Regions from separate parts of the Brevibacillus sp. FW301-21C12A genome, predicted to be linked through region 3. Evidence: riboswitches for the same ligand, from Rfam matches in the RefSeq annotation. Region 3 holds a riboswitch; each other region holds the start of a gene.
The links. A riboswitch is a leader RNA that binds a small molecule or an ion and turns the genes downstream of it on or off. The one in region 3 is predicted to bind S-adenosylmethionine.
Positions count from the first base shown of each region.

Region 1: another riboswitch for S-adenosylmethionine. It lies ahead of AC3WQH_RS03715 (homoserine dehydrogenase); the one in region 3 lies ahead of AC3WQH_RS19235 (homocysteine synthase).
Region 2: another riboswitch for S-adenosylmethionine. It lies ahead of AC3WQH_RS07680 (pyridoxal phosphate-dependent aminotransferase); the one in region 3 lies ahead of AC3WQH_RS19235 (homocysteine synthase).
Region 4: another riboswitch for S-adenosylmethionine. It lies ahead of AC3WQH_RS03145 (aminotransferase class I/II-fold pyridoxal phosphate-dependent enzyme); the one in region 3 lies ahead of AC3WQH_RS19235 (homocysteine synthase).

Region 1 covers NZ_JBYTBG010000003.1:188,724-190,921, forward strand. Annotated here, with positions in the region: cobalamin riboswitch at 1-196, shown strand, start outside; SAM riboswitch class I at 662-769, shown strand; SAM riboswitch class I at 913-1,022, shown strand; gene AC3WQH_RS03715 (homoserine dehydrogenase) at 1,106-2,198, shown strand, end outside.
Region 2 covers NZ_JBYTBG010000008.1:76,409-78,606, forward strand. Annotated here, with positions in the region: gene AC3WQH_RS07675 (MFS transporter) at 1-1,023, shown strand, start outside; SAM riboswitch class I at 1,120-1,234, shown strand; gene AC3WQH_RS07680 (pyridoxal phosphate-dependent aminotransferase) at 1,323-2,198, shown strand, end outside.
Region 3 covers NZ_JBYTBG010000036.1:17,992-20,189, forward strand. Annotated here, with positions in the region: gene AC3WQH_RS19225 (SCO family protein) at 1-67, opposite strand, end outside; gene AC3WQH_RS19230 (rhodanese-like domain-containing protein) at 193-504, opposite strand; SAM riboswitch class I at 999-1,107, shown strand; gene AC3WQH_RS19235 (homocysteine synthase) at 1,197-2,198, shown strand, end outside.
Region 4 covers NZ_JBYTBG010000003.1:68,069-70,266, forward strand. Annotated here, with positions in the region: gene AC3WQH_RS03135 (DUF5665 domain-containing protein) at 1-12, opposite strand, end outside; gene AC3WQH_RS03140 (pyridoxamine 5'-phosphate oxidase family protein) at 188-643, shown strand; SAM riboswitch class I at 733-858, shown strand; gene AC3WQH_RS03145 (aminotransferase class I/II-fold pyridoxal phosphate-dependent enzyme) at 954-2,117, shown strand; gene AC3WQH_RS03150 (trans-sulfuration enzyme family protein) at 2,114-2,198, shown strand, end outside.

The sequences.
Region 1 (2,198 bases), on a different contig from region 3:
CATACGGGGGAACAGGTTCCTTGCGGCGATTCGCTGCTAAGGATAATAGGGAAGCTCGGTGCAAATCCGACACGGTCCCGCCACTGTAAGAGGGGAGTTTCGCGCACACAGGCCACTTGTCCAGCCGCTGGACAGGGAAGGCAGCGCCAGACGATGATCCCGAAGTCAGGAGACCTGCCTGTTTCAACAACACTGATGGACCTACGGGAGATAGGGAGGTGTTAGAGGACTCGCCATACTGGCAAACGGACAAGGATGTCTATTGCTTGCCTGCGCATTTTCTAACGATCGGATCTTTTTTCGATCAGTAGAAAATGCGTTTTTTGTTTTGGGGAGAGGAAATCGGCGCTGATTGACCGTGAGCAACTTAAAGGAGGGGGCAGCATGGTTCAGCTTTTCATCTGTCAATGGTGCGGTTATGTCGAAGAACGAGAGCTGTCGGGGGAAAGCGAGGAAGGGCTGGTCCGTTGCGTTTGCTGCAGTACGGAGGAAGTCGAAAGCGTTTTTGCCAGGTGAAGGCGACCGTACATTCGGAACGGTTGTCCCGTTTTTGGCCGTATCTGAACCGTTTCTGACCGCATCTAGCCTGGTTAAAAACGAAAAAGAATTTTGTTGACGAATGCTTTGGAATTTCTTAGAATAGGCTCAACAGCAAACAAAGTTCTTATCCAGAGAGGTGGAGGGTCTGGCCCGATGAAGCCCGGCAACCGTTGCGTAGTGCGACAAGGTGCCAATTCCTGCGGGGCGTTTTCGTTCCGAAAGATAAGAAGCGGGTACATCGTAGCAGTTATGACGAACCTTCTTCTTAGCGAAGAAGGTTTTTTGATGTTTCCGCTCAACAAAGGCTTTCTTTTCCAATAAGCTTTTCGCTTGGCCGCTTTCTCGACGAGAAAGAGCAAAAATTCATAGTTTTCTTTATCCAGAGAGGCGGAGGGACTGGCCCGATGAAGCCCGGCAACCGTCACACAGCTTGTGACAAGGTGCCAATTCCTGCAGGGCGGAAGCGTCCTGGGAGATAAGGAGAAGGATTTCGTTGATGCCAAAACCTTCTTCTTAGCGGGAAGGTTTTTTCTTTTTACGAAAATATTGCTATGAGGTGGTAGAAATGAGCGCAGGTGTAGTCAAGGTAGGGCTGCTTGGATTGGGAACAGTAGGGGGCGGCGTCATCAAGACGATTCGTTCGCAGCAGGAGAAGCTGGCTGCGAGATTGGGCAAGCGAATCGAAATTGTCAAAGCATTGGTCCGCGATTCGGAAAAAGAACGGGCCGTTCAGGTAGATCCCGCGCTTTTGACCACGGATTTTGAGGACGTGTTGAAAAGCGATGTGGACATTGTCGTCGAGGTGATGGGGGGCGTCGAGCCGACGTATGACTACGTCCGTGCCTTGATCGAAAAAGGCTGCCACGTGGTGACGGCGAACAAGGAGCTGCTTGCCAAACGCGGCACAGAGTTGGTCGATCTGGCAAACCGGCATCAGGTCCATCTGGCCTATGAGGCGAGCGTGGCAGGCGGCATCCCGATTTTGAGCGTGCTGCGACAGTTTTTGCGCACGAACGATATTCAAGGAGTGCGCGGCATTCTCAACGGTACGACGAACTTCATCCTGACGAAAATGGAAGCGGAGCAGCTTCCCTATCAGGAAGTGTTGAAGCAAGCGCAGGAGCTGGGGTATGCGGAAGCCGATCCGCGCTCTGACGTGGAAGGATTCGACGCGATGTACAAACTGTACATTCTCGCGCAGCTTGTGTACGGAGAATCGCTGCCGCTTGCAAATGTCGTGCGCAAAGGGATTGCCGATTTGTCTCCTGGTCACATCCGTATCGCAAACGAGCTGGGCTACCGGATCAAGCTGATTGCCCAGGCGCACAAAACAGAGCAAGGAATCCGGCTCTCGGTTCAGCCGACCATGCTGCCTGTCGCTCATCCGCTGGCGCAAATTCAGGATGCTTTCAACGCTGTTCAGCTTTCCGGAAACATCGTAGGCGATCTGCTGTTTACGGGCAGAGGCGCAGGCGAGCTGCCGACGGCAAGCGCCGTTGTCGAGGATTTGGCTTATTTGTTGACGCAGCCGTTTACCCCGCATCCGGCCTGGAAGGAAAAAACGGCCGAAGCGCAGCCGGGTCAATGGCAGGACGAGCGCGTGCTGTGTTATCTCGAAGGCTCGTGTCTCGCTGCGACGCCTGATCGCGTCCTGCATT
Region 2 (2,198 bases), on a different contig from region 3:
GGGCTTGGCGTCACGCATGACTTTACGCTGTACACGATCTTGTTGTTGCTGAACGGGCTGTTTTACGGCACGCTCTCTCCGGTGATGAATGCACTCGCTGTCGTGCTGTGGCCGGAAGGCGGGCGCAAAGGGATCAACATGATCTACGTCGCGCTCAACGCCGGGGTGGCGGCTGGCTCTGCCCTCGGCGGCTTGCTGGCGAGCATTTCGTTTGCCTGGACGTTTTTTGGCAACGCGATCTCGCAAGTCATCGTGCTCGTCATGTTCGTGCTCATTTTGCCTCGGCAGCTCAAGGCAGTTGCAGAGCGGGGCTATCGGGCGGAGCAAGCCAATACCGCAGGCACTCCCGCCGCTGCTGTCCAAAGCGCTGCCAAGCCGAAGCCAGTTGAGGCGCTTTCGCCGCTACAGCAACTGCCGACGAAAAAAGTGGCGTGGGGCGCCCTACTGCTCTTGTGCAGCGGGCTGTTAATCAGTTGGATTGTCTACGTCCAGTGGACGACGGTGTTGTCGACCTACATGCAATCGTTGGGCATTTCCTTGCGTCAGTACAGCTTGCTCTGGACGATCAACGGCGGCCTGATTTTGTTCGGCCAGCCGCTGATCGCCTGGGTCATTGGCCGCTTCGCCCGCACGCTGCGAGCGCAGATGCTGCTCGGCTCCTACGTGTTCGTGCTGTCGATGCTGATTTTGTCGCAGACGACCTCCTACGCCGGCTTTGTCGCCGGGATGTTCATCATGACGCTTGGAGAAATGCTCGTCTGGCCGGCCGTGCCTGCCGTGGCAGCAGAGTTTACGCCACAGGGGCGAGAAGGCTTCATCCAAGGGCTGATCTCCGGCACAGGCTCTGCGGGACGCATGCTCGGCCCATTGCTCGGAGCGGTCATTTTCCAGCATTTTCAGGCACAAGGACTTTTGTACATCATGGCGGGGCTGGCGCTAATGTCTGTCGCGTTTTTCGCCCTGCACAGCTCGTTTCAAGGTCGCACCCGAAAAGTGCCAGCCGCGACCGTAGAAAAGATGTAGCCAGGAAAAATTCGCGGGCCTCGCGAAGCGTCTTGACACGTTCGGAGCCCGCAATGTAGTATGAAGAAGATTAAAAACAGTATATTCCGTGTGATTTACTTATGAAGAGAGGCGGAGGGACTGGCCCTATGAAGCCCGGCAGCGGATCTGCGCGCTTGCGCGTTGCAGATGCTGTGCCAATTCCAGCAGGATAATTCCTGACAGATAAGGACGTGACCAAGCTGATCTCCCCCTTTTTCTGTACGGAAAGAGGGGGTTTTTGCTGTACATTGGCCTAAAAAGAAAGGAACTGAAGACAGATGCGCATCCAACCTTCCGACATGATTGATCGGCTCCCGACCCAGTTTTTTGCGACATTGGTGGCAAAAGTAAACAAAGTCATCGCTTGTGGGCATGACGTCATTAATCTGGGCCAAGGAAACCCGGACCTGCCTACGCCGCCGCACATTGTGGAAGAGCTGAAGGCACAGGCAGAAAATCCGCTGCATCACAAATACCCGCCGTTTTCCGGCCGACTGGAGCTGAAGCAGGCAGTCGCGCACTGGTACAAGCAACAATTTGACGTGGACCTCGACCCGGAGGAAGAGGTGGCGATCCTGTTCGGAAGCAAAACCGGCCTCGTGGAAATTTGCCAGGTGCTGATGAACGCAGGCGATGTGGCACTCGTACCGGACCCTGGCTACCCGGATTACTGGTCCGGCGTAGCGGTCGTAAACGGCCGGATGTCGATGATGCCGCTGACGGCCGAAAATCAGTTTTTGCCTGACTACAGCAAAATCCCGCAAGCCGATTTGGACCGCGCCAAGCTGATGTTTTTGAACTATCCGAATAACCCGACAGCGGTGAACGCCCCGTTTGAATTTTACGAGGAAACCGTCCAGTTTGCGCGCAAGCACGAGATCGTCGTCTGCCACGACTTCGCGTACGGCGCGATCAGCTACGACGGCAAAAAGCCTGTCAGCTTCATGCAGGTGCCGGGGGCAAAAGAGGTGGGCGTGGAGTTTTACACGTTGTCCAAAACGTACAATATGGCCGGCTGGCGCGTAGGCGCGATGGTCGGCAACCGCGAGCTGGTAAGGCTCATCAATCTGATTCAGGACCATTACTTCGTCAGCCTGTTTGGAGCGGTCCAAATGGCCGCAGCCAAAGCGATGACAGACTCGCAGCAGTGCGTC
Region 3 (2,198 bases):
CGCCTGCGAGCACCGTAAACCAATGGCGCTGCAACGCGGATCCTTGTTGCTGTGCTCCCTCACTCACGATTTTCTTCCTCCCCTGCTTCTCTCATGCGTCCGCCGCTATACCGCGTAAAAGCGCATGTTTCTTTTTGTGTGGAAAACGTCTCGGCGTTGCCAGTGCGGTCGTGACCGTATGGACCGTACGGCTTACACTTCCTTCTCGCCAGGCCAAGCCAGCATGCCGCCGACCATATTGGCAGCGTCAAAGCCAAGCTCACACAAATATTCGGTCGCTCTGTGGCTGCGCGCACCGCTGCGGCACACCATGACGACCGGGATCTCCTTGTCCAGCTCGTCGATGCGATGCGGCAAAAAGCCGAGCGGAATCAGCTTGGCTTCTTTGATATGGCCTTCGTTCCACTCCTCCACCTCACGCACGTCAATCACCTGAAGCTTTTCGTTGGCCGCGAGCTTTTCCAGCAGCTCCTGCGGGGTAATTTCCTTCACGCCATGGCTCATCGCGTATGTTCCTCCTATATGTACAATCGTTTGGTCGTTTTCTGCCACTCCCATCATATCATAGGGCCATGCCATTTTCTAACGACGCGGGCGGCGAAAGCGCGGAGATATAGGGACAAATTTGTGACAGTGTGAGGGTGGGTTTGTTTTTGGACAGGGAGATGGTTGGTCGGTACAGGCGGGTGACACATTTACAAAAATAACCATTCTATATATGAAGACTACTATACAAAACAGCATTCTCTTTTTGGTTTGGAAAAAGGCGGGTGCAAGAAACGCAGAGCACCCTTGGAGTGCGGGGCATCAGCCTGCAAACCACGTCAACAAGGCGTATCACACAGGTACTTTGGACGTCATGGGAAACAGCATGAACGGGTGAGCATGAACAAATCTCTCAACGCCTCAATCCCACCAAATCCAACCTGATAACTCATTATTGATTATTGACAGCGAAGTGTGGTTTTTCATACAATTATGACAACAACTGAAGCAACAGTTCATCAAGAGCGGTGGAGGGACAGGCCCTGTGAAACCCGGCAACCAGCAAGCGTGCCTTGCGCGGTGCTAATTCCTGCAGAATCCATAGATTCTGAGAGATGAGTGCACACCCGTGTATAGCCGGAGCCTTCTTCTCCTCAGAGGAATGCTCCGTTTTTTTATCCCTAATCCCCATATATAAAGGAGAGATAAGCATGTCTGACCAGCAACAATGGAAACCGGAAACCCTCGCTGTACATGGTGGACAAGAAGTAGATCCCGTAACAGGCTCGCGCGCCGTTCCGATCTATCAGACGACTTCCTACGTCTTCCGCGACACGGAGCACGCCGCCAACCTGTTTGGCTTAAAAGAGTTCGGCAACATTTACACCCGCATCATGAATCCGACCCAGGACGCCTTTGAAAAGCGCGTGGCACTCCTGGAAGGCGGCGTCGGTGCTCTGGCAACTTCCTCTGGTCAGGCAGCGATCACCTTTTCCATTTTGAACATCGCCCAAGCCGGGGATGAAATTGTCGCATCCAGCAGCTTGTACGGCGGTACGTACAACCTTTTTGCGCACACTTTGCCGCGTCTTGGCATCAAGGTTCACTTTGTCGATCAGTCCAATCCGGAAAACTTCCGGGCGTTCATCAATGAGAAAACAAAGGCGCTCTTTTGCGAGACGATCGGCAACCCTCGCATTGACGTGGCGGACTTGCAGGCAATCGCTGACATCGCGCACGAAAACGGCGTGCCGCTGATCGTGGACAACACGTTCGCTTCGCCGATCCTGTGCCGTCCATTCGAGCATGGCGCAGACATCGTCGTCCACTCCACGACCAAGTTCATCGGCGGGCACGGCACAGCGATCGGCGGCATCATCGTCGATTCCGGCAAGTTCGACTGGAACAACGGCAAATTCCCGGGCCTGACGACACCAGACCCGAGCTACCACGGCGTCGTCTATACGGAAGCAGTCGGACCGCTCGCCTACATCATCAAGGCGCGCGTCCAACTGCAGCGCGACATCGGCGCAGCCGTGGCCCCGATCAACTCCTTCCTGTTCCTGCAAGGTCTGGAGACGCTGCACCTGCGCATGGAACGCCACAGCCAGAACGCCCTGGCCGTAGCCCAATTCCTCGCCGCGCATCCAGCGGTCGAGTGGGTCAGCTACCCTGGCCTGGAAGGTGACGCCCACTACGCCCTTGCGCAAAAA
Region 4 (2,198 bases), on a different contig from region 3:
GATTTTGTGCATAAGCCGGTCTGTAGGCGTAGGTGCCACTTTTTCCAACCTCCTTATCCGGTACGGCTTTGTTTTTTACCAGTGTAGGGAAAAAAACAGGCAGAATCAAGGCGTGGAGGAAACGTTTGCCTAATGGCAGATGCGAGGGGTACAATAGACGTACTACCGTTTACGAGGAGGCATCCGAATGGCTGAAACCGTATCCCAAACCTTGTCGGAAGAACTGTTCGCGCTCCTGCAAAAAGAGCGATTTGTGACGCTCGGCACCGTCGATCACGAGACAGGAGCGCCATCGCTCAGCTCCTTGTCCTGGACATTGGCGGTGAACAGCGGACTCATCCGCTTTGCCGTGGATAACCGCTCGCGCATACTCGCCAATATTGCCAAAGAGCCGCAGGTCGTCCTGCATCTGATCGGGGCAGGCTCCTCTTTTGCGATCAACGGACGCGCCGCAGTGAAAGCCGAGCGGCTGGAGGGCGTTCCGCTGAAGCTGGCGCTGGTGGAGATCGCGATTGACTCCGTCCGAGACGTCATGTTTTACGGCTCGCGCATTTCCGTAGAACCGCAATACGAAAAGACGTACGACAAAAACGCGGCTGCGAAGCTGGACAACCAGGTCATGACTGCGCTGAAAAACGCCTAGTCAAGACGGCCGCACAACAGTGGAAAATCCTGTTGACAAAAAACCGCCGTATCCTTTAGTATTAGGTCATTCAAATTGAATAGCAAAACTTCTTATCCAGAGAGGCGGAGGGACTGGCCCGATGATGCCCGGCAACCAATCACCTGCATGTTCGTTCATGCGGGGAGATAATGGTGCTAATTCCTGCAGAGTTTTTTAACTCTGAAAGATGAGAAGGTCTTGCTTACGGTGACGTAAACAAAGCCTTCTTTCAGAGGAAAGGGGGCTTTTTTCATGCCCCTCGTACATCATTGGAGGGAGAGAGTTACGTATGAGACTGGAAACAAAATTGATTCAAGCAGGCGTAGGCAGAGATGAAAAAACAGGGGCGGTCAGCTTTCCTGTCTACTATGCCACCGCATATCGCCACCCGGCATTGGGGCAGAGCACAGGCTTTGACTATACACGCACGGCCAATCCGACCCGCACGGTTTTGGAAGAAGCCATCGCCGAGGCAGAATCGGGCGATGCGGGCTTTGCCTGCGCATCGGGAATGGCGGCGGTTCATACGGTCATGGGGCTGTTTTCCCAGGGAGATCATCTCATTGTGTCGCTCGATTTGTACGGAGGGACGTATCGCTTGTTTGATCAGGTGCTTTCCCGCTACGGCCTGTCTTTTACGTACGTAGACTTGCGCGACCTGGAAGCGGTGCATAACGCGCTGCGAGCCGAGACAAAGGCGATCTTCGTCGAGACGCCGACGAATCCGCTCATGCAGATTACCGATCTTCGCCAAATCGCCGGGCTGGCAAAGCAGCATGGACTTTTGACGATAGTCGACAACACGTTCATGACCCCTTATTGTCAACGCCCGCTGGAGCTTGGCGCAGATATCGTGTTGCACAGTGCGACGAAGTACTTGGGTGGCCACAACGATGTACTGGCCGGACTGATCGTGACAAAAGGCGAGGAGTTGTCGGAAAAAATCCGGTTTTTGCATAATTCCATCGGAGCGGTATTGGGTCCACAAGATAGCTGGCTGTTGGTACGCGGAATGAAGACATTGGCGCTGCGCATGGAAAGACATCAGACAAACGCGCTCGCGGTTGCAAAAAAGCTGCAGGAGCATCCGGCTGTCGCCGAAGTGTTTTACCCAGGGCTGCAAGAACACCCCGGGCATGCCATCCAGGCGAGCCAGGCAAGCGGTTATAGCGGTATGGTTTCATTCCGGGTACGGTCTGCGGAGCAGGTGGGCTTGTTTTTGCAAAATCTGCGCATCGTTTCTTTTGCGGAAAGCCTTGGCGGCGTCGAGTCGTTGTGTACGTATCCGGCGACACAGACCCACGCTGACATTCCGCTGGAAGTACGGGAGTATGTCGGCGTTTGTGACCGATTGCTGAGGCTGTCGGTCGGGATTGAGCATCCGGAAGACTTGATCGCTGATCTGTTTCAGGCTTTGGACGCAAGTCTTGTCGTTGGGGGGGCTGCGCGATGAATTTCGCAACGAAGGTTTTGCATGGCTCTACTTGCATCGATCCGTTCACAGGGGCGTCGTCGGTTCCGATTTACCAGGCTT